DNA from 4 places in the Marinomonas sp. ATLA20 genome. Region 4 is predicted to be linked to each of the others. Evidence: predicted binding sites of a transcription regulator. Region 4 holds the regulator's gene; each other region holds the start of a gene.

The links. The regulator FNR, encoded in region 4, switches genes on or off when oxygen is low (the NO sensors DNR and NnrR bind a similar motif). The targets are predictions, from matches to a motif close to TTGATNTANATCAA.
Region 1: AC2A4J_RS07240 (cytochrome ubiquinol oxidase subunit I) is a predicted target of FNR. The motif match lies at 3,041-3,054, and genes of this name have one in related genera.
Region 2: AC2A4J_RS13145 (OmpW family outer membrane protein) is a predicted target of FNR. The motif match lies at 5,413-5,426, and genes of this name have one in related genera.
Region 3: trhP (prephenate-dependent tRNA uridine(34) hydroxylase TrhP) is a predicted target of FNR. The motif match lies at 2,881-2,894, and genes of this name have one in related genera.

Annotation. Positions count from the first base shown of each region.
Region 1 is NZ_JBXUKU010000003.1:175,249-182,534, forward strand. Features, by position in the region: gene AC2A4J_RS07220 (NRDE family protein) at 1-135, shown strand, start outside; gene AC2A4J_RS07225 (YHS domain-containing (seleno)protein) at 172-615, shown strand; gene AC2A4J_RS07230 (hypothetical protein) at 639-1,091, shown strand; gene AC2A4J_RS07235 (lysophospholipid acyltransferase family protein) at 1,094-2,881, shown strand; gene AC2A4J_RS07240 (cytochrome ubiquinol oxidase subunit I) at 3,207-4,781, shown strand; gene cydB (cytochrome d ubiquinol oxidase subunit II) at 4,783-5,919, shown strand; gene cydX (cytochrome bd-I oxidase subunit CydX) at 5,981-6,091, shown strand; gene cydD (thiol reductant ABC exporter subunit CydD) at 6,097-7,286, shown strand, end outside.
Region 2 is NZ_JBXUKU010000007.1:74,708-81,993, forward strand. Features, by position in the region: gene AC2A4J_RS13120 (transglycosylase domain-containing protein) at 1-2,039, opposite strand, end outside; gene AC2A4J_RS13125 (Rieske (2Fe-2S) protein) at 2,411-2,740, shown strand; gene AC2A4J_RS13130 (DUF2798 domain-containing protein) at 2,940-3,392, opposite strand; gene AC2A4J_RS13135 (MarR family winged helix-turn-helix transcriptional regulator) at 3,494-3,940, shown strand; gene AC2A4J_RS13140 (HD domain-containing protein) at 3,971-4,609, opposite strand; gene AC2A4J_RS13145 (OmpW family outer membrane protein) at 4,725-5,342, opposite strand; gene AC2A4J_RS13150 (carboxylate/amino acid/amine transporter) at 5,658-6,533, shown strand; gene AC2A4J_RS13155 (YccT family protein) at 6,588-7,286, opposite strand, start outside.
Region 3 is NZ_JBXUKU010000003.1:191,418-198,703, forward strand. Features, by position in the region: gene AC2A4J_RS07300 (hypothetical protein) at 1-513, shown strand, start outside; gene trxC (thioredoxin TrxC) at 664-1,110, shown strand; gene AC2A4J_RS07310 (YfhL family 4Fe-4S dicluster ferredoxin) at 1,135-1,392, opposite strand; gene trhP (prephenate-dependent tRNA uridine(34) hydroxylase TrhP) at 1,403-2,785, opposite strand; gene AC2A4J_RS07320 (TonB-dependent siderophore receptor) at 3,114-5,282, opposite strand; gene AC2A4J_RS07325 (HP1242/YdcH family protein) at 5,526-5,786, opposite strand; gene AC2A4J_RS07330 (DUF748 domain-containing protein) at 6,136-7,286, opposite strand, start outside.
Region 4 is NZ_JBXUKU010000005.1:329,491-336,776, reverse strand. Features, by position in the region: gene adhP (alcohol dehydrogenase AdhP) at 1-449, opposite strand, end outside; gene AC2A4J_RS11250 (hypothetical protein) at 660-965, shown strand; gene AC2A4J_RS11245 (CBS domain-containing protein) at 1,007-1,600, shown strand; gene tusA (sulfurtransferase TusA) at 1,669-1,902, opposite strand; gene AC2A4J_RS11235 (alpha/beta family hydrolase) at 1,931-2,515, opposite strand; gene hemN (oxygen-independent coproporphyrinogen III oxidase) at 2,699-4,069, shown strand; gene fnr (fumarate/nitrate reduction transcriptional regulator Fnr) at 4,091-4,852, shown strand; gene AC2A4J_RS11220 (adenine phosphoribosyltransferase) at 4,877-5,419, shown strand; gene AC2A4J_RS11215 (YfaZ family outer membrane protein) at 5,479-6,042, opposite strand; gene ttcA (tRNA 2-thiocytidine(32) synthetase TtcA) at 6,053-6,892, opposite strand; gene AC2A4J_RS11205 (SprT family zinc-dependent metalloprotease) at 7,013-7,286, opposite strand, start outside.

The DNA.
Region 1 (7,286 bases), on a different contig from region 4:
AGCTATGTGGCCGGATCGCCTTGCTCTAATTTAACGCCAGAAGCGCTGGCGGCACAGCGTTATTGTTTTCAAGACCCTTGCTTTCAAGACTCTCATTTTCAAGAGAAGGTTCCCCTTGTTGATGCTCTCTTTTAACTCGTTCTCACTTTTAATAACCCTTTAGGAGTTTATATGACACGTTTAATGATGTTTTTAGCCTTGTTTATGAGCAGTCTGGCGTTTGCGCAAGATGAAATTTACACCGGCTATTTTAGTAATAAAGCACTTAGCGGCTATGACACGGTTGCTTACTTTACGGACCAAAAACCGGTCGAAGGCAGTGCCAAGTTCGTCACTGAATATAAAGGCGCTGATTGGTATTTTGCCTCGCAACAGCATCTCGATATGTTCAAAGCTGAACCGGAAAAATACGCTCCGCAATATGGTGGCTATTGCGCTTGGGCTGTGTCTGCCAAGAACGACTTCGCCTCTTCTGATCCAAAAAATTGGGCCGTGGTCGATGGCAAGCTGTATCTGAATTATGACGACAACATCAAACGCAAGTGGGATCAAGATCCTGCGTTGCACATCAAACAAGCGGATGCCAATTGGCCAAGCCTGATCGGTAAAAAATAATACTTATAAATAAGGTCAATAAAATGAATAAGCAAATTGTGAAATATGTACCAACGGTGTTTATCGCCTTTGTGTTTGTGCAGTCGCTGTTTTTTAAATTCACTGGTTCCTACGAAACCGACCATATCTTCGGCGTGTTGGGTGCTTGGTCAGGCTTAGAATTCTTCGGTCATTACGGTGGTTACATTATTGGGGTGGCCGAACTGATTGCTGCGGTTTTGCTCTTTACCCGTTGGCATGGTTTGGGGGCTTTGATGGCGGTGGGGATAATGACTGGTGCGATTATTTTTCACCTGTTTACTCCGCTTGGCGTGGTGATGCCTGAGTTTAACGCAGTCGGTGAAGTAGTCGGCAATGACGGTGGTTTGCTGTTTATCATGGCGTGTTTGGTTTGGTTATGTGCGGTGTTTTTATCGCTTCGGGATCTTAAAAATTCACAAGGCATCCTAAACAAAATTATCAAGAGCGGAGTTTGATTATGTTGGCCAGTCCTTTTCGTTTAAAAAGAATCACGCCATTTGGCGTTGGAGAATCCGTTCTTGAATGGGCGACAGGACTCGCTAAATTAGATCGCTTGTATCAACAAAGGCCCAGCAGCCAGACCAGCTTTGAATTTATGCGTTACACCCTTGAAGCGTTGAACATTGATTATTCCATTGCTAAAGGTGCTGTTGAGAATATTCCCCAAAATGGGCCTGTGGTCATTGTTGCCAACCATCCTCTTGGCGCGATTGAAGGTGTGGTCTTGGCGGACCTAGTTGGACGCGTTCGCAGTGATGTAAAAGTACTGGCCAATGAGTTACTTAAGCGTTTGCCAGAAATCAGTGACTTATTTATTGGCGTGGATGTGTTTGGCGGTAAATCGGCGCAACGTACCAATGGCAAGGCGATTCGAGATGCTCATCGCCATTTGGCTGAGGGCGGCGTGTTAATTGTTTTTCCTGCAGGGGAAGTGTCCACTTATCCGAAAAAATCTAATGATCAGTCAGCAGAAAAGTCGATAGAAAAGCAGGCGTTAGCCGACATCGAATGGAGTCAGTCGGTCGCTAATTTCTTAAAGCGCAGCGAAGCGACGACGGTGCCGATTTTTATTAATGGCAAAAATAGCGAGTTGTTTTATCAAGCTGGTCGTATCCATCCTTTGCTACGAACCGCTATGTTGGGCCGAGAACTGCTTAATAAAAAATCCTCAGTCATTGAGATTTCTATCGGCAGTGCTATACCGTTTGCGGAAGTGAGCCAGTTTGAAAGCAATCAAGACCTTGTCAGCTACTTACGTTTGAATACCTATTTAATGAGCCCTCAACATGCTCAGGAATCGATTGTCCAAGATGACAACAAAGATTTGCCCATCATCGAGCCGATTGATCCGAGTCTTTTAGAGAGTGAAATTGCTAATCTGCCAGGCGATATGCTGTTGGTGGAGCAAGGCGAGTTCAGTGTTTATTGCGCTCCGACGCAATCTATCCCCTTGCTGATGCAAGACATTGGCCGTATCCGCGAAGAAAACTTCCGCGCGGTGGGCGAGGGAAGTGGTTTGGCCTGTGACGTGGATGAATACGACCTTTACTACCATCAATTGTTTGTTTGGCATCATGGTAATAAAGAAGTCGTTGGGGCCTATCGAATGGGGCTGGTGGATAAACTTATTGAAGCGCATGGCTTAAAAGGTTTGTATTCGCGCAGCTTGTTTAACTATGACCAAGCATTTATTGATAGCCTGGATCACAGCATTGAAATGGGTCGATCGGTTGTCGCGGCTAAGTATCAAAAGAATTTAAATTCGCTGCTCTTGCTATGGAAGGGGATTGCTACCTTTGCTTCTCGCAACCCAAAATATACGCATTTATTTGGCCCTGTCAGCATCAGTAATGAATACAGCCATACGGCACGTCAATTGATCGCCGCAACCTTGTCGATTCATTATTACGATAAGGAGAAAGCCAGCTTGGTGATGCCATCGACGCCACTGCGCAACAGTGGGTCGGTATTTTGGCAGCCTAATTTGTTGTCTTCCTTGGCGAGTGTCACCTTGCTTTCTAAAGTTTTATCGCGAATGGAACAGGGCAAAGGTTTGCCCGTATTGATTCGTCAGTACTTAAAAATGAACGGTAAGCTGGTGTGCTTTAATGTAGATCCAGCTTTTCATAATTCATTGGATGGCCTGATCGTGGTAAATTTAAAAGAAGTGCCTCTGTCTATTTTGGCAAAATACATGGGGCAAGACGACGCTAAGGTATATTTAGAAACAGTCTTGAAAAAATAGCTAAAGAGATAGCCCAATAAATAGCAATCATGGAGGCTGAACGAAATGCGTCACAGCCTCCATGATCATGTTTGGTTTTTTATCCTCATGTTTTAGAACCCTTTCATTACCTCTTTAAAACAACCTTTTTTACTACTTATTCCTTTCACTCTCTTTATCTTGATCTAACGCAATGTTTTGGATCGCTTCTGCACTCATAATCTGGACTTATAGTAAGCCTTGAAATGTTTTGAGGCTTCGGTGGGCGTTGGATAACAAGAACACTCAATCAAATAAGTGTCTACGATCGTCTTTTTTCTCAATCAAATGAATGGGTTGAAGTTATATGATTAACGAAGCTGTAGTGGAATTATCGCGATTTCAGTTTGCTTTCACTGCTCTGTACCACTATTTGTTTGTCCCTTTAACACTGGGGATGGCTTTCTTACTGGCAATCATGGAGTCTGTCTATGTCATTACGGGTAAGCAAGTCTACAAAGACATGGTTAAGTTCTGGGGTAAACTTTTTGGTATTAACTTTGCGCTAGGTGTAACAACGGGTTTGACAATGGAGTTCCAGTTCGGGACTAACTGGTCTTACTACTCTCATTACGTCGGCGATATTTTTGGTGCCCCTTTGGCCATTGAAGGCTTGATGGCTTTCTTCCTTGAGTCGACATTGGTTGGTTTATTTTTCTTTGGCTGGGATCGCCTCAGTAAAGTGAAACATTTAATGGTGACTTGGGGCGTAGCGCTAGGTTCTAACTTGTCAGCTTTGTGGATCTTGATCGCCAATGGCTGGATGCAAAACCCAGTAGGATCAGAGTTCAACTACGAAACCATGCGTATGGAGCTCGTCGACTTTGGTGCTTTGATATTAAACCCAGTGGCGCAGGTGAAATTTGTTCACACTGTATCGGCTGGCTATACAACAGGGGCGATGTTTGTTCTGGTTATTTCAAGCTACTACTTATTGAAAGGCCGTGACCTTGCGTTTGCTCGCCGTTCTTTCGCTATCGCTTCAGCGTTTGGTTTAGCGTCTATCTTGAGCGTTATCCTTCTAGGTGACGAATCAGGTTACGAGCTAGGCGAAGTGCAAAAAGTGAAATTAGCAGCGGTTGAAGCGGAATGGGAAACACAAGAAGCACCAGCAGACTTCACCTTAATCGGCTTCCCGAACCAAGAGCTTGAAGAAACCGAATTTGCTATCAAAATTCCTGGGCTAATGGGCTTGATCGCAACACGCTCTCTCGACAAAGAAGTAACGGGCATCAAAGAGCTGAAAGAGCATAACCGCCAACGTATTATCAATGGTATTTATGCCAACCAGTTGCTTGAGAAGTTACGCAGCGGTTCAACGGATCCGCTAGTAAAAGAAAACTTCGAGAAAGTAAAAGACGATCTTGGTTACGGATTGTTGGTAACAGCATTCAACGAAGACATGAACAAAGTGACATCTGAAGAGATCGATCAAGCGGTTGAATACTCTATTCCGCAAGTTGCGCCATTGTTCTTTGCCTTCCGCATCATGGTCGGCTGTGGTTTCCTAATGCTGTTTGTCTTCGCTGCTGCTTTTTACCAAAACGCGCGTCGTCGCATTGGTCAAAGTCCTTTGTTCCTGAAATTTATCGTGATTTGTTTGCCACTTCCTTGGATTGCCAATGAAGCAGGTTGGTTTGTTGCGGAATACGGTCGTCAGCCTTGGGCTATTGGTGAAATATTACCGGTTCATGTTGCGGTCTCTAGCCTAACAGCAACAGAGATCTGGATCAGCCTTGCAGGCTTCGGACTTCTTTACACAGCGTTCCTAATTGCTGAGATGTACTTGATGATTCGCTTTGCGAAACAAGGCCCTTCTAGTTTGCATACTGGGCGTTACGCACTTGAACAAGAAACGGCTCAGCTAAAGCAGGAGGTATAAGATGGATTACGAATTATTAAAAGTGATTTGGTGGGTATTGATCGGTGTCTTACTGATTGGTTTCGCTGTGACTGATGGCTTTGATATGGGCGTAGGCAGTCTGCTTAAAGTGATCGGTGGTACGGATTCTGAACGCCGTATCATGATCAACTCGATTGCCCCTCATTGGGACGGCAACCAAGTTTGGTTTATTACAGCAGGCGGTGCGTTATTTGCCGCTTGGCCTGTGGTGTACGCGACAGCGTTCTCTGGCTTTTACTTTGCAATGTTGTTGGTATTGGCCGCGTTGTTCTTCCGTCCAATCGGCTTTGACTACCGTTCTAAACTCGAAAATACTAAATGGCGTACAAGCTGGGACTGGGGAATCACTTTTGGGTCAGCTGTTCCGCCAATCATTTTCGGTGTGGCGTTTGGTAACTTGTTGCAAGGCGTGCCGTTCGAATTTGATCAATACATGCGTGCAACTTACACTGGCTCTTTCTTTGCTCTGCTAAACCCATTTGCGATTCTTTGTGGTTTGGTCAGCTTGTTAATGCTAATGACGCAAGGCGGTGCTTGGTTACAAATGAAGACAGATGATGCGCTACTTGTAAAAGCCAGTCGTATCACGGCAATTACCGGTGCATTAGCTGCTGTGTTGTTCATCTTAGCGGGTGTGTGGTTGGCTTACGGTATTGATGGTTATGTCTTAACCAGCGCTATCGATGGCAATGCAGTGGTAACACCTTTGATGAAAACAGCCGAAGTTCAAGCTGGTGCTTGGTTGGTGAACTATGAAAAAGTGCCAGCACTTATGTTAGCTCCAATCATTGGTGTTGCTGGAATGCTGGTGGCGGCACTGACTGCTGTGATGAGAAAAGGCGCTTTGTCTTTCTTGAGTTCATCACTGGGCATTGCTGGCATTATCGTGACAGCTGGTGGGTCAATGTTCCCATTCTTGATGCCGTCTTCAAGTTTTCCAAACATGAGTTTGACTATGTGGGATGCGACGTCTAGTGAAAACACCATGATGATTATGTTTGTGGTGGCTTGTATCTTCGTACCGATTGTTCTGGCTTACACGTTATGGAACTACTTTGTGATGTATGGTCGTCTGACTAAGAAACACATCGAAGAAAACAATCATTCACTTTACTAGTCATTGATATAGAAGATAGAGCGCTTTGGGCTCTGTCTTCTAGCAATAAGAGGAATAAGTTATGTGGTATTTTGCTTGGGTTCTAGGCGTATTGTTAGCCTGTTCGTTCGGTATTGTTAATGCCGTATGGTTAGAATTTAGCGGCTACGAAGGTGAAGAGGAGCAGAAGTAAGCCTTATGACGCGAGAAAAGGGAAAACAAAAGGCCCGTCGAACTGGTCGAATTAAAACACCGGAAACCGTGTTTTTAGATCAGTTAGCGAATCAGCAATCATCAAAGTACCGTCTTGCTCAAGGCTTTGGTGTGTTGTTTGCCGTGTCTTTAGTGCTACAGGCTTGGGCGTTAGCGAATGTGTTTTCAGACATGGCGCTACACCAGTCTTTTTCCTTGTCTCTTTTAGTCTTGGGGTTATTTGCTCTATTACTACGTGCCTTGGCGAACTTTGGCCGAGAACGTATTTGCACCAGCGCAAGCCGCGATATTCGTTACGGCTTGCGACGTAAATTGGTGTCGCATCTGACAAATCTTGGGCCAGCGCGCCTAAGAATAGAAGAAGATGCGGCGCTTTCTACTCGTGTTTATGAACAAGTAGATGCGTTAGACGATTTTTTTAGTCGCTATAAACCACAAGTGTTTATGGTGACCCTAATTCCTTGTGTGATCCTACTGTCTGTTGTTTCTATTTCTTGGATCGCCTTCTTTGTTTTCATGATGACCGCGCCTTTGGTCATTATCTTCATGATCTTTGTGGGTCATAAAGCGGCGCAAGCCAACCGTCGTCAATTCAATGTCTTGGCCATGTTGTCCAATCAGTTCATGGACTTAAGCCAAGGCTTATCAGAACTCAAACGCCTTAACAGAACTGGCGAAGCACGCGAGCGTTTGTCCGACAGTGCTACTTCATACCAAAAGACAACCATGGGGGTTTTGGTATTAGCGTTTTTATCAACGGCTACGTTAGAACTTTTCGCGTCATTGTCTATCGCCATGATTGCCTTGTATTTAGGGCTTGGCTTATTAGAAATCTTACCATGGCAAGTGGGCAGCTCCCCCGTTACCTTGACGCAAGCTATGTTCCTTCTGTTGCTTGCACCGGAATTTTATTTGCCGCTACGTCAGCTTGGTAATGACTACCATGCGAAACAAAAAGCCGAAGCCGCCGCGACGGATTTGTTAGATATCCTACAAACACCAGTGCATGCATCCACTTCACACCAAGAGAACACTGGATTAGCTGTTTTAAATACGTTGAAATCTATTCAATTCAAAGACTTGAGCTGGCAGGAAGAGGGGCGTTATCGACTCGCGCCAATTACGGCCAATATTGCCCAGGGCGAACGGGTTTGGCTGAGTGGTGAATCGGGAGT
Region 2 (7,286 bases), on a different contig from region 4:
AAATCTACCCAAACTTTCAATGCTCCACTGCTACCTGTAATACTTAATGGCACATTATTATCATCGCCAAGCCATACAGTTGACGAGTAATCGCCAGTAATACCAACAAACCAGCTGTCTTTTTGCTGATTCGTAGTGCCTGTTTTTGCTGCGAAATTCAGCTCTGGAAAAACAGCCTGCGCCGCCCTAGCGGTCCCAATTTTAGGTGTTTTTGTCATACCATCGAGAGTCACAGCAAGTAAAGCATCAGTAAAAGGCACATCATTATGCTGATCAAACCGTTTCATTAGCTGATCTTTTTGATCCATAACTGCTAACACAACCCCTAGCTCACTGCTCTTTCCTTGAGAAGCAATGGGTTGATATAAGCGAGACACTTCAAAAGGAGACAACTCCAATGCTCCCAGCGCCATCGCTGGATGCATAGTAAAAGGTCGCTTTACTCCTAACTGTCGCAAGGTATCACCAACTCGATCAAAACCAATTTGGCTGGCCAAAGAGACGGTCGCCAAGTTATAGGATTTAGCCATGGCCTCATAAAGATGCACTACACCATGTGTTCTTCTATCGTAGTTTTCAGGTTCCCAAACCTGACCACCTACGTTAAAGCGTAATTTTTTATCTTCTATCTGACTCCACCAGGTGTATCGCCCAGTTGCCAAGGCCGATAAATACAGCGGAGGTTTCACTAATGAACCAATTGGCCTAACCGCCCCCAAAGCTCGATTGAAACCAGTGTAGTGCTGACCACTAGACCCAACTACAGCGCGCACTTGCCCTGTAATCCTATCGGTGACAACCATAGCGCCTTGCAATCCTTTCAACTTAGGGTCACGCTTTTCCAACGCACTCACTTGACGTTGCATAGCTAAACTCGCCGCTCTCTGAGCACGTATATCGACCCCAGTATAAATTCGTAAGTTTTTAGTCGCCAAAGTAGTTTCATCAAAATCCCGCGACAATTGCATAGCAACCAAATCCAAATAGTCACCAAACACGGAGCGCTCCTTCTTCTTGTCAGCAAGTCGGATAGGTTGTTTTGTTAAGCTGTTATAATCGGCATCCGATAATCGATCTTGGTTTTTTAATATTGCCAACACCGTATTACGACGGTTTTTGGCACGATTCGGAGATCGTTCAGGATTATAGAGAGATGGGCCTTTGACCATTCCCACTAACAAAGCCAATTCATCAATATTCAGTTCATTAAGTGGACGACCAAAAAAGTGCTGACTAGCAGCGGCAAAACCATGTAGAGCACTGTTACCTAATTGCGCCAAATACACTTCGTTCATATAAGCGGTAATAATGGCTTCTTTCGAATAATGATATTCAAGCAATAAACTCATGACGACTTCAGTTAATTTTCGCGTATAAGTACGCTCAGAGCTTAAATACATGTTTTTCACAAGCTGCTGAGTCAAGGTGGAACCGCCTTGACGACGAGAGCCATGGGTTAAATTCACTAAAGCCGCACGCGCTATACCGGTAGGAGAAATCCCCCAATGCTGATAAAAGTCTTGGTCTTCTACGGCAATTAAGATATCGATGAGAGGTTTAGGGATATCCTCGTACGTTAAGATTTGGCGACTTTCAGTATTACCACCGTATAAAAAACCAATACGCTGGGGCTCAATTCGTGCTTCGTCTATTTCATCGCCGTTCAGCGCTTGAATGACCAAACGACCATTTTGGAAAGAAAAAATACGCCTTTCGCTCTCATGAAATCCCAGATGATCGACATAGGAACGTAGATGCGCGCTAACTTTTGTTTGGCTACGTGCAGCCCAACCAACGTTCTGGCTATTTCGGCCAAACCGATAGCCGGTTTCTTTCAACAAATTCTCAAGATCTTGTTTTTTCCAAGGCGCCCCACTAGACAAAATAATCGGAGCACTATAAACCTCTGAAGGAACTTGCCATTTTTGCCCTTCAAAACGACTAACAACTTGACCGTTCAGCCACCATACCCAACCCGCAAAAGGAATAGAGCCCACTAACGTAATAATGATTCCCCATTTAAAGCAGAAACGAATCATCCTCTTCAACCAAGAAGATTTAGGTGGCTTTTTCGAACGAGTTGAGGGCTTACGTGAAGATTTTGTCGGCGTTTTTTTAGTCATAGCGCGCAAGTATAAGGAGCTTATAGGAAGCAAGCAACGGTCTAAAAACAACTAACTCAATTCTTGCGTATTGACTCGTCATCAATAGCACTTTAGAGTCTTTGCTCACGGAAAGTTTATTTAACTGACGTTTCGCTGAACTTTATTCGCCTAGTCAACGATAGAATTGAAAGAAAACACCACTAAAGGACAATGTTTTTTGTTGTCGAATTTAGTGCGCATGATTATGGAAAGCGTCAATTCTATTGAAATAAACTACATTCATTATAAAAAAGTGCGGTAATCACGTGTTTAACAAGTACCTTATCCCCGATGCTCAAAACCTTCCTGAAGGCAAAGCACTAAGCATAAAAGTTGAAGAGTACAACTTTTTAGTCACTAAACAGCAAGGCCAGATTCTGGCTTTTGAGAACCTATGCCCTCATCAGAAGAAGCAACTTAATTGGTCTGATGACCCTGCGCTAGATGAAGAAGGTGATTACTTAAAGTGCCACCATCATGGCGCCTTATTTTCACCTGTAGACGGAACCTGCATTACCGGTCCCTGCCAAGGTAGCCAACTTAAAAAAGCCACGGTAGGAATAGAACAAGGCAACTGCTACTTATTGTTTGCCTAAACAGGCATTTCACTTTAATAATCTAAAGAAAACAACCTAGATATTTTTATCTATTAAGACGCTACCCTTCTATAGCAGGCTTAGCGTCTTACTCTTTACAGACGTTCAATTATGTCTGATTTTTGACGATCTAAGCATCGGCCGATAATGGCCTCCATTGCTCAAGGCAGCACTATTACACTCCTCTTGTAAAATAACCTTATGCAGGCTTAGCCCAAAAAGCGGCTAATTTCGGCTTAATAACTAGAGACATCAATACAGAAATAGCCAACCCAGCCGGTAACGCTGAAACAAACGTCGCAAGCCAAAAATCAACAAACTCTTTTATCAGCATAAAACCGTGTAGATTTATCGTCGTCACAACGGCCATAATAGATTCCATCATCACCGCCATAACAAGTCCAAAAGCAATATTTTTCTTCACAGAAGAGAAACTTGGAAAGATTAAAGTAACCAGCCGATTAATGGTAAAAGCAATCACTCCCCCAATTGGCGCAATACACAAAACACACAAGGCAAAAGAGGACAACCAAGCTCCAATAAAGCCATCGGTAAAACCGATATTTTTCCATGTCATTAGTAAGGTTAAAAAACCACCAAAAGTAATGACTAGGCTAGCAATAACACCAATTTTTTGAACAATTTTTGACATAGATATTCTCTCAGTTAATGATAAGGTTAAAACAACAAACTATGTTGACATTGTCAACCATATTAAATTAAGTTGATTTTGTCAACTAATTGGAAATCGTTATGCATCATTATGAATCTGAAATGCAATCACTCTTTATCAATACTATTGGCGGTTTAAAAACCTCAATGAAAGACACCATGAAAGAAAAAGGTCTACAACTTTCCCCACTGTACTTCATGGTGCTAAAACAAATTCACGACATAGAGGACTGCACAGCGCATCACCTTGCAGAATCAACAGAGAGAGACAAAGGTCAAATCACTCGATTAGTACACGAAGTAATGGACCATGGATATGTGATAAAAACCCCCAACCCGAATGACAAGCGCAGCCAGTTCCTTCAACTAACGGAGAAAGGTTTAGAGTGTTACCAGCAATTGGCTAGTGCTGACCAAGCGATTTTGACAAAAATGCGGACAGGTATTAGTGATGAGGAACTGAAAAAATTCTTGGAAATTGGGCAAAAAATGCTCGCTAATTTAAGCGCTATCAACCACAAAGCATGAAGGTCTATACAAGAAATACAGAAGTTAGCGTTAGATTTCTAACGCTAACTGATCAAGAAAGTCTCGCATAACTGCTTCCCGCCTCTTCCCCTCCAACTGAGCAGAAGCCGTATGTAAACTGTCCGCAATACGAAATAATTTATTAAAAAAATGATCGACCGAGTACCGAGAATCATCGGGCTCTCGATTTTCACAAAATGGGTCCTCTGAAGCATATAAAGCACGATTAAGCACACCACTTACTTGCATACAACGAGCGATACCGACAGCTCCCAATGCATCTAAACGATCTGCATCCTGCACTATTTTAGCTTCGAGCGTTTCGGCTGCAATATTGGCACTAAAACTATGAGCCTTAATTGAATGTCGGATCGCTTCGTAATGCTCACTTGAGTAATTAATAGAGGCTAAAAACTCAATGGCTTTATCGCTAGCCAATGTCGAAGCCAAATGCCGTTCAGGATGATTTTTGGGTAAAGATACACAATCATGAAGCCAGGCGGCAGGAATGACCACCGCCAAGTCAGCATTTTCTGCAGCGGCAAGTTGCTTAGCGACTTTGACCACTCGCAAGATATGATTCAAATCATGAGCTGCATCAGCGTGGTCTTGAGCCTGTAAAAAAGCTTGGCAGCGAGATTCCAACTCAGAAATAAAAGTTAAAGACATCGTTTTTCCAAAATGATCTTAAATAGAAAAGCCTATCTTACTCCTATGAAACAACACAATAAAAAGGCTTTGATTCGAAAACCAAAGCCTTCCTATATCCCTCTGGATAATAGTTTTAGAAGGTATAACCAACACTTGCCATAAAAGTAACAGGATCAATGTCTGCGTTAATTGTCCCAGCCGTTTCAGTATGAACATCAGTATTGATATCCATGTACCAAAGCGAAGCGTTCGCAAACCAGTTTTCAGCAAAATTCACATCAACACCCACTTGTGCAGCCAAACCAAAAGAATTATCAAGTTTTACATCATCATTGGATAATACTCCTTTCCCCTTTTCATCAAAGAAAACAGTGTAATTCAAACCCGCGCCGACATAAGGGCGAATTTGACTGTTCTCTTGGCCAAAGTAATATTGCGCCATGATAGAGGGAGGCAAATGAGACACTTCAGCAACCTCCCCTAAACCTTTTGTAGAAACCTCATGAGTAAAAGGTGTCGCTGCTAACAACTCAACACCAAATTGATCAGTCAACATGTAAGTAAGTGTCAAACCCACTTGAGTATCACTATTCAGTTCTAATTCACCTGAACTGGCAACATCATCACTGCTTTCATTTGGCATCACTACCGCTAAACCGCCACGAACAAAAATATCACCCGCATTGTGAGCTAAAGCCATGGATGAACAAAGCGCAGAAACAAGTACTGCTGGAAGAAATAAAGCTTTCATAATCGATTCCTTTTTGAGATCAAACAAGATGTCTGTGCTAAAAAAGGTAACAGGGTGACAGTTTAAATTATTAATCTAGATCAAGGTTTTACTCAGACACAAAGAGCAATATCGGTTACCTACCGACTAAATCAATAAAGCCCAAACAACCCAAATTAAATCGTTTTTCTCTGAAAATTGCAGATAAAAAGACACTCAATAAAAAAAGCTAAAAAAAAGACATTAGTAAACCCAAAAAAACATAAAAGTAAACTGATTTACCAAAACGCAATTAGTCGGTAAACTCTACAAAAAACTTTACTTGGAATTAGACACATGCCAATACTTATTGCCGTCACCCTACTTTGGGCGTTTTCATTCAGCTTGATTGGGGTTTACCTAGCCGGACAAGTCGATGCTTGGTTTTCCGTACTAATGCGGGTTGCACTTGCTACTATTGTTTTTTTACCCTTCCTTAAACTGCGTCAAATTGAAGCAAGAATCGCATTGAAGCTAATGATCTGCGGTGCTTTACAGCTCGGTATAATGTATGGGTTTTATTACCAATCTTTCTTATATTTATCAGTACCTGAAGTCCTACTCTTTACCGTTATGACGCCTCTGTATGTCACGCTTATCAATGACATGCTAGATCGTCGTCTAAATGTAGGCTTTGCTATCAGCGCCCTTTTAGCGATCTTGGGGGCTGTTGCCATTCGCTATCAAGGAGTAGACGAGGGTTTCATCAAGGGCTTGCTAATCGTACAAGGTGCCAATATTTGCTTTGCTTCAGGGCAAGTTGGCTATAAACGTGTTATTGCAAAACAGCGTCCAGATCTTCCTCAGCGCACTGTATTTGGATGGTTTTTCATTGGAGCTTTAGCGATTGTTGTTCCGTGTTACCTAGCATTAGGTAACCCAGATAAACTCCCAACAACGACGCTACAATGGTCCATTTTGACCTACCTTGGCATCGTTGCTTCTGGATTAGGCTATTTTGCTTGGAATAAAGGTGCAACCATGGTGAATATTGGCACTTTGGCCGTTGCCAATAACCTTCTTATTCCTGCTGGTATTATCGTTAATGTGGTTTTCTGGAACAGAGACGCTGACATTCTGCGTCTAGCTATTGGGGGCGGAATTATATTGTTGGCACTTTGGGTTAACGATAAATTCAACCAAAAGTATGCAGAATCAAAAGTGGCCGCTTAGTCTAACTGTATGAGCTAACGCCCAGCTTCCACTGGGCGTTTATTACTTAAAAAATCATTTTAATAGCCAAGCTTGGAATTCTTTTCTCTCTTCTTTATCCGCTTTTTTAACCCAAAACAGGAACATATCAAGCTGAATATTAGCAACTTTAGGCTTGTACATATTATCCGCTATCCAGATTCGAGCATCTTTGCGAGTTAACTCATCTGATTCATTATACCAAAACTGCATCATATCCAATGCCACATCTTCTGCCATTAGAATTGGCGCTCTAACCGGACCAGAATCAGAGCGCACACTGTCCAAAGTTTTGGTTGCCGTTAATCTTTCAATCTCAGACACATAATCACGAGTATTTTGAAGTCCAGACTTAGTTGTTAAATTTTTCTGTTTGTAATCAACGTCCTGTCCGGTCACGTCATCATAAATCGTAAATTGTGGATCTTTAGCATTGGCCTCAGCTTGTTTCTGATTAGATATGTAAGGAGCTTTTAAGATCAAATACCCATTCTTCGTAAACTTCAAATCTAAGGCAATTGGCTCTGATTGATATTCATGGGTATCGCCACCGCTGCGCAACAATTTATTAAAACGCACAACGATCTGATGCTGGCCTTCGTCAAGTTCCACTTTAAAGTCATTACCAAGCTGACTAGCACTTTCAAGGTCTACATACATTATTTCAAAAGACCGCGGCACTTCAAACGAAGCCGCTATTGCTGGTAACGCAGTGAAACTGCCCAATAAAATACC
Region 3 (7,286 bases), on a different contig from region 4:
GGACCTGCGGACGCCGCCAAGGCCGTAATGACGCATTTATTTCCAGAATTGGCAGAAGGTAAAATAGACCAAGTCAGCCACGATATGGTGGATGATCGTTCATGGGAAGAGTATGCCGACTGCTTGCTACACGAGCGTTTCTTTAATGCGTATGGTTTATTACGCGAAGCCTTCAATGGTATTTTTGCGAATCCTACCGGCGTTGAGCTTGCGCTGACAGTAACCGCGGGTCATGCAGAAGACATGGCGATATTTGATGAGTCGTTGCATTCATCCATTGTGCGTTTATTGGCGAATGGGCAAGGCGATGATGCGCTGATTAATCGTTTATACGAAGACCAAATTAAAGGCACGCACTTCCCTGAAGCGCCTGGGCTTGTTTGGCAGCTTAAGCAAGTGGCAGACGAAGGTACAACCCGTCAGTTTAGCTTGGTGAGTTCCTATTTTTGGATGGAGAACTTCGAGCAGGTGGAAAGCTTTGAAGCTGAAGCTCATGCGGATGTAGAAGAATAGCTTAGTGGTGTGAGTTTAATTAGGCTACTAAGGCAAAGAAAAGCGGATCAAATGATTCGCTTTTTTTATTTTCAAGGTTGGCAAGCACGCAGTATTTCGATTTAATCTCGTTCTGTTTATGAATGAAAGCACTTAATCACGAGGCTCAAAATGACCAATTCACCGATCCAAATCGTTTGTCAAAGCTGCAGAACAAAGAACCGTGTACCGAAAGACAAGCTGGGTAATAAGCCTCTTTGTGGCAAGTGTAAAAAGCCCGTACTCTCAACTAGCCCTATTATGGGTGGTGATAATAATTTTAGACGCTACATCAACGACAATGACTTACCTGTGGTTGTCGATTTTTGGGCGTCTTGGTGTGGGCCTTGTCAGCAGTTCGCGCCTATTTTCGAGCAAGTCGCGGGTGACATGTCGACAAAAGCCTGTTTCTTGAAGTTAGACACCGAAGAGAATCAAACTACAGCGGGCAGCTTTAATATTCGTTCTATTCCTACTTTGATGATCTTTCATCATGGCAAAGAAGTGGCTCGCTTGTCGGGTGCATTACCGAAAGCACAATTCCAGCAATGGTTAGCGCAGAACTTGCCTGCTATCTAAGGTGTGTTTGATATTGGTAGGGCGTTAAACGCTGGTATCAAAATGCATTTCCACAAACTTCTCGTATAGCGCTTCTTCTGTTTCGCGTCTGTCAGGGTCGGGTTTAACACAGTCGATAGGGCAGACGGCGACACAGGTGGGTTGGTCGTAGTGACCAACACATTCTGTGCATTTATCTGGATCGATGACATAAATCTTCGCGCCCATAGTGATGGCGTCGTTCGGACATTCTGGTTCGCACATGTCGCAGTTTATGCATCGATCGTTGATTAATAGTGCCATTGCTTTGTCTCTATGCCGTCGCGCTAGCATGAGGTTGGCGAGTGGTTTGTCCTTCCGGTAGGTTTCTTAGCAAGATGCCCATTGAAGCATTGATACCCTGGGGACAAGGAATAGAAACCACATGGCCACTGCCTTTTGCCACGTCGATAGGGCGACCTTGTTTGTCATTTAACTCGCTTAATTGAAAAGTGACATTGCCTTGCGGTGTCATCAATTCCAAAGAATCTCCCACACTGAAGCGGTTTTTTACTTCGATTGTGAGCGAATTCTCGTTGCTTGCTATGACTTCACCAACAAACTGTTGCTGTTCGCTAATGGAGTTGCCAGTTTCATAATTCTGTAGCTCCACATGACGATGGCGTTGTAAGAAACCATCGGTGTAGCCTCGGTTTGCTAGGTTGTCTAAGCTGCTCATGAGACTGGCATCAAATGGGCGACCCGCGACGGCGTCATCAATGGCTTTGCGATAGATTTGTGCGGTTCTGGCACAGTAATAAAAAGACTTTGTTCGACCTTCTACTTTTAGAGAATGTACGCCCATTTTTACGAGTCGCTCAACGTGTTGAATGGCACGTAAATCTTTTGAGTTCATGATGTAAGTACCATGTTCGTCTTCAAATGCAGGCATGTATTCGTCTGGACGACCTCGTTCTTGCAGTAAAAAGAGCTGATCTGTTGGTTGTTGGATTTGCACTGAAGGTTCTTGATATTGTACCGATGAGCCGTTGCTGGCGATGATCTGTCCTACGTCATCTTGTGTCGCTTCGTGGGCATTGTATTCCCAACGACAAGCATTGGTGCAAGCGCCTTGGTTTGGGTCACGCTTGTTCATGTAACCAGACAATAAACAGCGACCAGAATACGCCATGCATAACGCACCATGCACAAAGACTTCCAGTTCCATATCGGGCACTTTTAGGCGAATTTCTTCGATCTCATCCAGTGACAGCTCACGAGATAAAATGACACGGGAAATGCCTTGTTGCTGCCAGAATTTCACGGTTGCCCAGTTGACCGCATTGGCTTGCACTGAAAGGTGAATGGCTTGATCTGGAAAGGCTTCACGAACCATCATGATTAAGCCCGGATCGGACATGATGAGCGCGTCTGGTTTTAGATCAATCACCGGTGCTAAGTCTTGCAGATAGGTTTTCAGCTTTGCATTGTGAGGTGCAATATTGCTGACAACATAAAGCTTTTTACCCAGCTCATGGGCTTCATTAATGCCAATGTCCAGCTTTTCCAAGTCAAACTCGTTATTGCGTACTCTTAAAGAGTAGCGCGGTTGCCCAGCGTAAACGGCATCTGCGCCATAGGCGAAGGCATAACGCAGGTTTTTTAACGAACCTGCTGGAGAGAGTAATTCTGGCATGAAGGCTTTTTCTTGAGACATGAGGTTCACCGATCGATCAAAACGGGCGGAGTTTACCTGCGTGTTGATCGAACTCAAGCTCTAAGGGCGGGATTAAACGTCTAATTAAGACCCGTTTGATCTAGGTCAAAATACCTATCTGGAATGAGGTGTTTTACGGGTAGTCAAACGAGCAAAACCCCCTCCCAACCTCCCCCTTGGCAGGGGGAGGAGCTAAGGGCATGTTCCAGTCCCTTCCCCTTATTAAGGGGAAGGTTAGGATGGGGTTGTTACTTTGTCGCAAATTCACTACCTCCCAGCCTTTTAGTGGGGGAGGGTTTGGCGGGTTTTATTCCCTCACTTTTGTTGATTAAAAATCGTACGCGGCCGAGAGGTAAACGCGACGACGTTCGCCGACGAATGAACCAATTTTTTCGGTAAAGCCGCTGACAGCGTATTCTTTATCAAGCAAGTTTTTGATGTTTAGCTGGAATCGCCAATCTTGCCATTGTGTCTGCCATGACATGTCGTAGACGGTGTAAGGTTTTACGGTTTGGCCCTGTCGGTTTATCTGGTCGCTAACGAAGTCGGCTCCAAAGGCAATAGAGGAAGTGATACTTGGGAAATCGTATCGTGTCCACAAACCGAGCTGGTGATAAGGCGTATTAGCAAAACGATCACCGTTGGCGTATTGAATGCCGTCAGTCGCTTCTTCTACGATGGTGTCATTGTAAGCGTAACTTAGGTTGGCTACCCAACGAGGGGTTATGTCTGCCATGACATCTAGCTCAACCCCTTGACTGCGAACTTTACCAAAGGAAACCAGCAAGTCGCTGTCATTTGGGTCTTCTTGTAGGATGTTTTCACGGGTGATGTGGTAAGCCGCTAGGTTTACGTTTAAGCGGTTGTTAAACCAATAACTGCGAACACCGACTTCAATTTGTTTGCTGTCTTCTGGGTCAAATAAGCGGCCATCGGCTGATTTTTGTTGGTCTGCGGCGTCTTGTGGGACGAACCCAGTAGAGAACGAGGTATAAGGTTTCCAGTTGTCATTGATTTTATAAGTAGCACCAATTCGGCTGGAGTAGCCGGTGTCGTTGTAGTCTGCTTTTGTGGTCCCTGTTTTTACCTTGTAACCGTCGTACTTCTCTTCAATCCGATCAATACGAGCGCCAGCGAGCAAGTCTAGTTGATTGGTTACTTTCCATTGATCTTGAACATACAAACCAATTTGATCCGTTGTTGTGGTTTCATCGGTTTTTAAGTTCATGGTGTAGGTATTAACATCATCTTGGCCGTAGATAGGGTTAGTTAGGCTAAGATTAGAAACGCCATCGGCTTTGTTTGCATAGCTGTATAGAAAGCTATTTTTCTGGTGGAAATAGTCGCTTCCGACTAGCAGAGTATGATCGCCTAATTCGGCGATTAAATTACCTGCAAGCGTAATGCCTTTGCGAGTACGGACTTGGTCACGATATTGTCGTTGCGTGGTATCTGCAGTGCCATCGCTATTGCTATCTATCAGTTTGTTTATTTCATGATATTTCTGGGCTTCGGTGTTTTCGAAGTAACGAACTGAGAGGTTGCTGTCCAGCCATGAGTTGATGCTGTGGTCTAGGCGAGTCTGAAAGACTTGTGCATCGAGCTCTTGGTAATCACTTTTTTCGTTATTGTTCCAAGAAGTATCCGCTAAGAAGTTGCCATCGTCATCGGTTGGAATGCCTCGTAAACGGGCACCAGAAATGTATTGATGAATGTCTGTGTATTGAACGGTAAGAGTGTTGTTTTCATCGATGTCCCAAGCATAACCAAGGTCAATAATCTGGTTTTCTTCTTCCACATTGTTTCGGTAGGAATCTTGACCGTCGGAGTAGATTCCAACACGGTAGCGTTGCGAGGCGTCTTCATTGGCTGGGCCTGAGGATTCGATGCTACCACTTAGGAAGTCTTTGTTACCTGCGCTGACTTTGAGGGTGTTTTTCTGTTCATAAGTCGGTTTTTTCGTTACATAGTTAATGACACCGCCAGGTTCCCCCGCGCCGTAGATTGCGCCAGATGGGCCTTTGAGGACTTGTATTTGCTCAATGGTAAACAGTTGAGGAATAGAGAAGTCACCAAATGGGTCGCCTTTAAGGCCGTCGTACAAGACTTCGTCTTGGCTAAAGCCGCGTAAGGTTACAGTGGATACGTTGTTTTGCGACATGCCAGATATTGAGCGATACAAATCTGTGATTTGTCGTGCGGCTTGGTCTTCAATCAAGGCTTCTGTCACCACTTGAATAGACTGAGGCGTTTCATCAATCGGCGTGGCGGTGCGAGTTGCAAGTGCTGCTTCATCTTCCTTGTAGTAAGACAGTGCGCGGCCTTGTACCTGAAGAGTCTGAAGTTCTATGTTGGATCCATCCTTAACGTTGTTATCTCCATCATTGAGATAACTGTCTTGTGTGATGTCATTGGCGGTATTTTCGGCAAAAATCACAGTAGAAAAAACAAGCGCTCCACAGGCTTGCATCATCATTAAGGTGGTTCTTAAGGTCATAGGTAAACCAAGTGTCAGTGAATAAGCTGCGTATGGTAATGTTTATGATATTCGTTTTCAAATGAGAATGAATTTATAAAAGCTTCAAAATACAAAATTGGCCGTTTTAACGTTAATGCAGTATTAGAAATGACGTGCAGAGAAGTGAGTTTCTGGAAGATCTGAGCTAGTTTATTGGGAAGTAAGTAGAGCGGTCTCTAAAGTAAGAGCCGCTCTTTGATAAGGAGTTTATGGTGCAGGTTGTTACGCTTTTTCAGCAGCGAGTTTCGATGCTTTAATGTAGCCTTGTATGGTGTCTTTCAGCTGTAGACGTTGCTTCTTTAATTTTTCTTCTTCCATGGTTGGAGCTGGGGTAAGTTCTTGCTCCATTTTTTCCACTTCTTTTGTTAAGTGATTATATTCATCATAAAGTCTTTTAAAGTGCGCATCGTCCATTTTTAGCTGGTGGATGTCATCTTTATATTCAGGAAATTCGTTTATTAAATTGTGGTCTTCAATCGGCATAATTGCCTCCTATACTTGCTAGCTTTTGTTAAAGACTAACCTAGTTAGGGTAGCCTTCTCTTGATGTTGATCATGTTTTAGTGAGTCTTTAAAACATCGACCAATTGCTTTGCTACAAAGGGATGTCGGCTGTTTAGCAAATGTCCCAGATAGGGATTTCAAACGCTCTAATATAGTTATGGTCTGTTTATTTTGCTTTTCAATGGAGGGTGTTTAAGTCTAGATTAGGTTGCACTGATTCGCAGGTTTCTTTGCGTATTTTTGACATTAAAAAGCCGTGATAGAGTGGTTTTCTATCACGGCTTTTGGGGTAAGTCTGATGTACTTTAAAAGCGGTTAATAAGAGGTCTTAGAAGTTTAATTCTACTCTTGGTTTACTGCTTTTAGATAGGTCCACTTCAGGAGTGCAAAGGAAAACTCGTGATGACGAGATGCCTTCTTTTACCAAATAGTCTTTTAAGTGATCGGCGCGCTTCTGTGCTAGGTTGCTGGCGGCTTCCCGTGTATCACTATCAATCGATACTGGTGGTTTCTCAAGCCCTAGATCGAGATAGCTTGCTACACCACAGGCTTTTAGCTGACTGTCTTTTTTGTCTTTCATTAGGGCGACAAGTTGTTTTAAAAAGGCGTCTTGCGAGTCGTTTAATTCGTCGTCTTTTGCGTCAAATATCAAAGGCTCTACGCGGATTTTGAGTAGTTGATCACCGGCAAATTGCGCAATGCTAATGACATTGGCATAAGGAATAAACGTCTGCATTAAGTATGTGCTTGATGCGCTGTACAATGCTTTCCGAACTGGTAGAAGCAAGAAGTCCTGCCAGCCAAATTCTGGTTTTTCAATATCACCAGACAAGGGGATATCGAGATCAATGTTGTTGTCTCTGTCTTTAAGAATGCCGACGGCGATGTTAAGTGGAACAGCGCCCGCTTTGATAGCGGAACTGCTTTCTTTGCGTCCACCCAGATCAAACTCCCTTAATACGATATGCGAGTTGCCATTTAACACGCCATTATCTGCATTAAGCTTTAAGTCTAGATCCAGTTGTCCTGAGTCAATTTGGTAGCCTAAAACGCTGGCAATATAAGAGGAGTAGGGTGGCAATTCCGCTTCACGAATAACGACGTCGCTTTTTAAGGTGAGTTTGTCTGCCAAAGGCCAAATGGTGATATCGCTTGTTAACGTAGCGTATTTGCCATTGCGTGCTTTTAAAGCCAACACGGTGGCTTGATCTTTTTTCTGCGTGTTTAGGTTACGCAATGACAATGTATCTATGTCTAAAGAACGTTGCAGTGCTGGTGAAATGCTATTGTCTTTTATATAGATACTGGATTTCCCCGTAGTATCGTAAGCGTCTAAAACAACGTAGTAAGGTGCTTTAAATGCCGGATTCTGTTCTCCGTCCTGAGTGCTGCTAATGGCATTGTTGGCGTCTTTTTCCCTTGGAACGTTTGGATTTTTGAGCACTGGCTCAGGTGCTTTTTGCTGTTCTACATCGACAA
Region 4 (7,286 bases):
CCTGCACAAAATAAAGGCGCGGCTTCAATATAATTTAACCCCTCAGGCACTTTTACAACATAGTTAGCATCAGCCGCACAATATTCAGCATAGCTCCCATTAACGGAATATCCGGCATTTTGTTGTGAAAGGCATAGATTTTCGTCACCACTTAGGCAATATTCGCATTGCCCGCAGGCGCTAAATAACCATGGTATACCCACTCGATCGCCATTTTTTAAATGCGTAACAGCACTTCCGACCTCTACCACCTCGCCCACACCTTCGTGCCCAGGAATCAAGGGCAGCGTTGGCTTGACAGGCCAATCTCCATGACAGGCATGTAAATCAGTGTGACAGACTCCGCAAGCATGAATTTTTACGAGTATTTGATGAGCCTCTATTTTGGGCTTGGCTATATCTTCAATTTTCAAAATCGCACCAAACTCACTTGCAACAGCTGCTTTCATAACATTCTCCCAATAAATGAGTAACCTTGAATACAGATTAGCTGAATTTGAGGAGCAAAATAGCGACATAGATCAAACCATATTGAAATTGGTCACAATTTTTAAGTAATAGGTCTGATCGTGAAAATAGGCGGCATTTCATAAAAAATACTGGGATTTAGTCTGTGCCAAGCCTATATTTAGAAGACGGAACAAGGATTAGGTATTGCCATGAAAATTCAGTTGCTGATGATTATTGCCGTTATTGTATCGTCTTTATTGACGATATCTCAGCGCGCCAATGCTCAAGAAGCAAATCAGTTTCGTTGGTTAGAACCCTCTACTGAACAAAAATTTAATGAAGTAGTTGTTCCTGATCAAAGCAATGAGCCAGACGCCGACAGCTTTGCAGTTATTGCATTTACAACTCATGCTTCTACCTCGATGGCTGTCATTTTTCCGCATTATAGCCTTCCCGCTATCAGTAAAATTATTGATCACACCAATCCCAGAGCCCCGCCTTTTTCATTGATATAACCCACGCGCAATCTATCTTTTTTTTACATTGGGGATTTATCATGAAAACTTTAACTTATGTATCTACAAAAAGCGTTAACGATTTAACTTGGCCTGTAATGACAGAAAATATAAACCTATATTCTCCAGCTTTATCTGTTTTTACTGACTTTCAAAAGGCGGGACCTAGAGTCATTGAGTCCAATACTCGTGCGGATGAGCTTGTTCAATTAATGAGAAAAGAGCATGTACGTATGAAGATAGTAGTCGACACTGACAATCATTTTATTGGAGTTATTAGTCTCGAAGATTTGTCTGAAGATATTTTTATCAAGCAAGTTGCTAACGGTTTTCAGCGATCAGAACTCATGGTGGCGGATTTGATGAGAGCGAAAGAAACGCTACTTGCTTTATCTTACACATCTCTTAAAAATTCTGATATTGAGTCACTTCTGTTTAGTCAGCGCAACAATAAGTTGCAGCATTTACTGGTTATCGATGAAGATACTAAGGCTATACGTGGTTTGATCTCTTCTAACGATGTCGCTCGTCAGCTTCGTTTGGATATCGATGTTGGTTTTTCTAGCTTCGCACATACATATCAAAGCGCAGTACTAGGTCATAAAGAACCCTCAAGAAAACTGAGAGTAGCTTAATTTCCCCTTGGTTTTTATTTTGCTAAGAAGAAAGAGGCCAGATCTTGACAATCTGGCCTCTTTCTTCTTTAACTAGCCTTCTTTTCAATCCAATAGTAATAGATATCTCCTTCTTGCACTTGCTGCATAAGCTTGTGACCAAGGAATTGACAAAATTTTGGAATATCACGTGTTGTTGACGGATCCGTTGCAATGACTTTTAGCACTTCTTTTGGTGACAGCTTACGCATTTCAACATGAAGCATCATGACGGGCTCAGGGCAAAGTAAGTCTGTAGCATCAAGCAGAGCTTGGTGTTCCATAATATTTCTCTCAATATTAAGCTTCGGTTTAGGTGTTCTTTTCTAGCCAGCTTTTTGTTTGAACTGCTAGGTCTAAAATAATCTCGTCTATACTTCTATTGTATTTTTTTAGGGTTTTAAAGTCATGATCCGCACCCTCTATCCAAATAATATTCACATTATCTGGTAGTGATTGTTGGGTTACCCAATCATAAGACCCAAGTGCATCTCGTGTTCCCTGAATGATAAGACACGGCACTTGTAACTCTTCAAGGAAGGCTAGCCGATGTTTCTCAGGCTTTCCTGCAGGATAGAAAGGAAAGCCAAAACACACAACAGCCTTTGTCATAGGTAGGTGTGAAAGCTGCGTTGCTACTCGTCCACCCATTGATTTGCCAGCGACGATACACGCTTCTTCATTTTCGATACAACGAGCGTACTCTGGAATAAGAGTATTAAACCGTGGTGGCGGCCTCCTCTTCCCTGTAAGTTCTTGCTGTTTCATGTATGAAAAAGTCACAGGAACAACAGTTTTTTGCCTTTGTTTTGATATAGCATCGCAAAGTAGCTTTAAAAAAGTATTGTTATGTCCCGCACCAGAGCCGTGAGCAAGATAAAAAGGAAAAGATTTCATATTTATAATTTCAAAAAATTCTATTAAAACAGATTGGAACCTTAGTTAGTACCTTGCTAAAAGACTATTGGCACTAAAGCAATGCAAGGTTTTTCCTGCAGTTTGCTAAGTATTGATCTGTGTCAGCTAATACTCTGTCACTAAAGGGTAAACTCCTATTAGAAATTTTAATAGGAACGCATCATGATTTGGGATTCTTCACTTATCGCTAAGTACGATTTATCCGGGCCCCGCTATACTTCTTATCCGACAGCGCCTCAGTTTGACTCTGGCATCAGTAAAATTGCACTGATTGATAAGATGTTAATGCCTTCTGAGGCTCCCCTTAGCCTGTATTTTCATATTCCGTTTTGCGCTCACCTTTGTTACTACTGTGCATGCAATAAAATTGTCACCAAACAGTACGAAAAAGGCGCAGAGTACGTAGAACTACTAGGTGAAGAGATGAGATTACGTAGTCTCATGCTGGATCATACAAAAGAAGTAACACAGTTACATTTTGGTGGTGGCACGCCGACTTTTCTGACTGAGGCGTTAATTGATGTCTTGTTTGATAATATTCAGCAAAATTTTAATTTAATTAATGACGGGACACAAGATTACAGCATCGAAATTGACCCAAGAGAAATTAGCCGATCTAAACTAAAATTATTAACTGAAAAAGGCATTAATCGGATCAGTATTGGTGTTCAGGATTTTGATACAAAAGTTCAAGAAGCCATTCACCGCGTACAGCCTATTGAAATGGTGTCCGACCTTGTCGAATATTCTCGCGATCTGGGCATCAAATCGATTAATTTCGATCTGATTTATGGCTTACCTTATCAATCTATTGAAGGCTTTAAAGAGACATTGGCTCATGTGGTTGAACTGTCTCCAGAGCGAATTTCTCTTTTTAACTATGCCCACTTACCTGATCGATTCCGCGCCCAGCGACGAATTTCAGATGACAGTTTGCCGATATCCAGCATAAAGTTAGACCTTCTAAAAATGAGTATCGAGTACCTGATTTCAGCCGGATATGATTATATCGGCATGGATCATTTCGCCAAACCTAACGACAGCTTAGCAATTGCGCAGAAGCAAGGTAAGCTACAGCGTAACTTTCAAGGCTATACAACTCATGCAGGTACAGATTTGGTTGCGTTTGGCGTCTCTGCCATAAGCGATTTAAATGGAGTCTACATTCAAAACCATACCGATTTATCCGCTTATAGAGCAAGTATTGAAAAGGGACAATTAGCCATCGCTAAAGGGTATATTAGTAATCTTGATGATAGAATTCGACATCAGGTTATAATGACGCTAATCTCACAATTTGAACTTAACACAGCCGTCATTGAGAAAAAGTATAATATTCACTTCTTTGACTATTTTTCTGATGAGGTTGAAGCTCTTGCTCCTATACTGGAAGATGGGATGCTAGAAATTAATCTTAGTGGAATGCAGACCACTATTCAGGTTACAGAGCGTGGTAGATTATTAATTCGCTGTATTTGTATGGCTTTTGATAAATATCTTAACGGCACTATAAAATATTCAAAAGTCATATAAGTCGGGATCAGGGAGATAAACATGTCAATGACACACACACAATCACGGTTCAACAGTACGCTTACCTCACAATGTCAAAACTGTAGCTTGAGCGCTCTTTGCCTGCCAATTGCGTTGGCGGATGAGGATATCAATAGATTAGACCAGATTATTGAACGAAAAAAACCCCTTAAGAAGGGGGAGTTTTTGTTTCGACAAGGTGAAGCGTTTGATTCTGTTTACGCAGTGCGCTCAGGAACCCTAAAAACCTTTAACATTACGTCTGTTGGAGAAGAGCAAATTACTGGCTTTTACTGTCCTAGTGAATTGGTAGGTCTGAGTGGTATTGACTCCAATATTTACCCTGTCTCAGCAAAAGCATTAGAAACAACCACGGTATGCGAGATTCCATTTAGCCATCTTGAAGAGTTGTCTTCACAGATACCATCATTAAAGCATCAACTATTTAAAGTGATGAGTCGTAAAATATCGGATGATCAACAAATGATGGTTTTGTTAGGAAAAAAGAATGCAGATGAAAAAGTAGCTTCTTTCTTATTAAATCTATCTAACCGATTCAAAAAACGTGGGTACTCAGCAAGCTCTTTTCGTCTATCCATGTCTCGTGGTGAAATTGGTAATTACCTAGGCCTTGCTGTAGAAACGGTCAGCCGTGTTATTACTCGTTTCCAGAAAAATGAGCTTATACATGTTGAGGGTAAGGAAATTGAGATAATTGATTTCCCAGAAATTCAAAAACTCGTTGGGGTTGCTAGTGATTGTGGTAAAATCGCGCGCATTTGAATCATAAAATGAGGCTATACTGTAATGCTCTACGACGATTTTTACGTTAAATCACTAATTCAAACAATAGAAGACTGGCCAAAAGAAGGCATTAGCTTTAGGGATATCACCCCTATTTTTAGCGATCCTAAAGGCATGAGAATGGTTGTAGATGCTTACGTGCATCGTTATATTGCAACTGATATCACTCATATAGCCTGTATTGATGCTCGCGGTTTTTTGATCGCAGCCGTACTTGCTTACGAGCTACAAAAACCACTGATTTTAGTACGCAAAAAAGGCAAACTTCCTGGTAAGACTATTTCGCAGAAATACGCTCTAGAATATGGTGAAGCTGAGTTAGAAATTCAAGAAGGCGCAGTGAAAGCTGGTGATGAAGTGCTATTGTTTGATGACTTGATCGCTACTGGCGGCACTCTATTAGCCGCTATCAAGCTATTAACGAGCCAAGGTGCAAATATTAAAGAAGTGGCAGCCATTATAGATTTACCTGATCTAGGTGGAAGCCAGAAGTTGAGAGACAGTGATGTACCTGTATTCAGCTTATGCGCTTATGATGGCGAATGATTTTTGTCAGTTAAATAAAAAAAGGTGGCAAAGCCACCTTTTTTTATTTATCAAATAGATTAAAAATCTACAGTGGCACCTACGGAAAGGCCTTTGCTACTTTCTTTACGGAACCCATCATCATATACAGTGACATTTCTGCCGTAGCTAATATAAGCTCGAGCATTTCGCATGGTCATATATTCTGCTCGGAATTCGTAAGTGTACATGTGGTCTAGGTTTGTAAAAGACAGCACTTCAGGTGAATAATATACTGAGCCGTAAATACTAACTCGGTTCGCTTGAGGTATTGTGTAACGGTACCAGCCACCTAATGCAAGCGCTATAGATAAGTCATCCTCTTCATCCAAGTTCGCATCAATCGCATATAATCGAGCACCAATACCAACCTGTAAAGGACCACTAGTATCTGAATCTTGCACACTTAAACCCAAATGAGCCGTAGAGGTACTTTCATCTTTATCATGGGTGATACCAGCATCTACACCAAAACTGCCCATCTCTAAGTTCACATCACCTTTTACAGTGTCATTTGTTAAGCTAACACCAGCAGTAGAGGCGCTAACGACAGACGAGCCAAAAATGCAGGCGGTTAGTAGTAACGTTTTATGTGTAAGATTCATTTCTATTACCCTATAGTGAAATAATATTTAATCGGTCAAAAGCCGCAGGTTCCTGCTTTAAGCCTTTAAAGTCAAATAAGTTTGTGTCTGCTAAGTGTGAGGGAACAATGTTTTGCATAGCAGAGAACATGGTTTCTGTTCTCCCAGGAAACTCCTTCTCCCACTTTTGCAACATGTCTTTCACGACTTGTCTTTGTAAATTTTCTTGTGAACCACAAAGATTGCATGGAATGATTGGATATTCCTTCATTGTCGCAAACGCTTCAATATCTTCTTCTTTGCAGTAAGCCAATGGTCGAATAACAACGTGCTTTCCGTCGTCACTCAACAATTTAGGCGGCATGGATTTTAGTTTCCCACCAAAAAACATGTTTAAAAATAACGTCTCCAAAATGTCATCTCGGTGGTGACCAAGGGCAATTTTGGTGGCCCCAATTTCTTCAGCAAAACCATATAAAGAACCACGGCGTAGGCGTGAACACAACCCACATGTCGTTTTCCCTTCAGGAACGATTTCTTTTACAATGCTGTAAGTATCTCGTTCTAGAATGTGAAAATCCACACCAAGCTCTTCTAGGTATGCAGGTAAAATATGCTCCGGAAAGCCAGGTTGCTTTTGGTCTAGATTCACAGCAATAATACTGAAGCTTATCGGTGCACTTGCCTGCAGATTTCGCAAAATCTCAAGCATAGTATAAGAATCTTTACCTCCTGATAAACACACCATAACTTTATCGCCATCCTCAATCATATTGAAATCAGCAATAGCTTGGCCCGTTAATCTGCGAAGGCGTTTTTGGAGCTTATTAAGCTCTAATTTTTCTTTAGGTCGATTAGATAAATCCATCATATACACGCTGTAAACAAAACGCGTCTATATTACTATAAGGATGCATCTATCGCATCAAAAATGGATGTTATAAGGCAAAAGTGCATAAAAAATCATTTTTTAGCGTTGCTTTAAAGGGCGTTACTTATTTTTGCTAACAAATTGTAATGTGGAACGACAATCTTTGCAGATGTACTCAACGCCTCTTTGGGCTCTTGTATGACGTTGTTTAGTAAATTGATGTTTTTGACAGGCGCAATGGTATTCATAAGATTGCTTTTGAGGGGGCACCTCAAAAGAATGGGTTCTGCTAGGTGAAATTCCGTATACTTTAAGCATAACCGCTTTCCACTCCTTGCCATGAGGTTTTACCGTATTGCCATAGATCTGAAAAACGATGATGTGTGCAACTTCA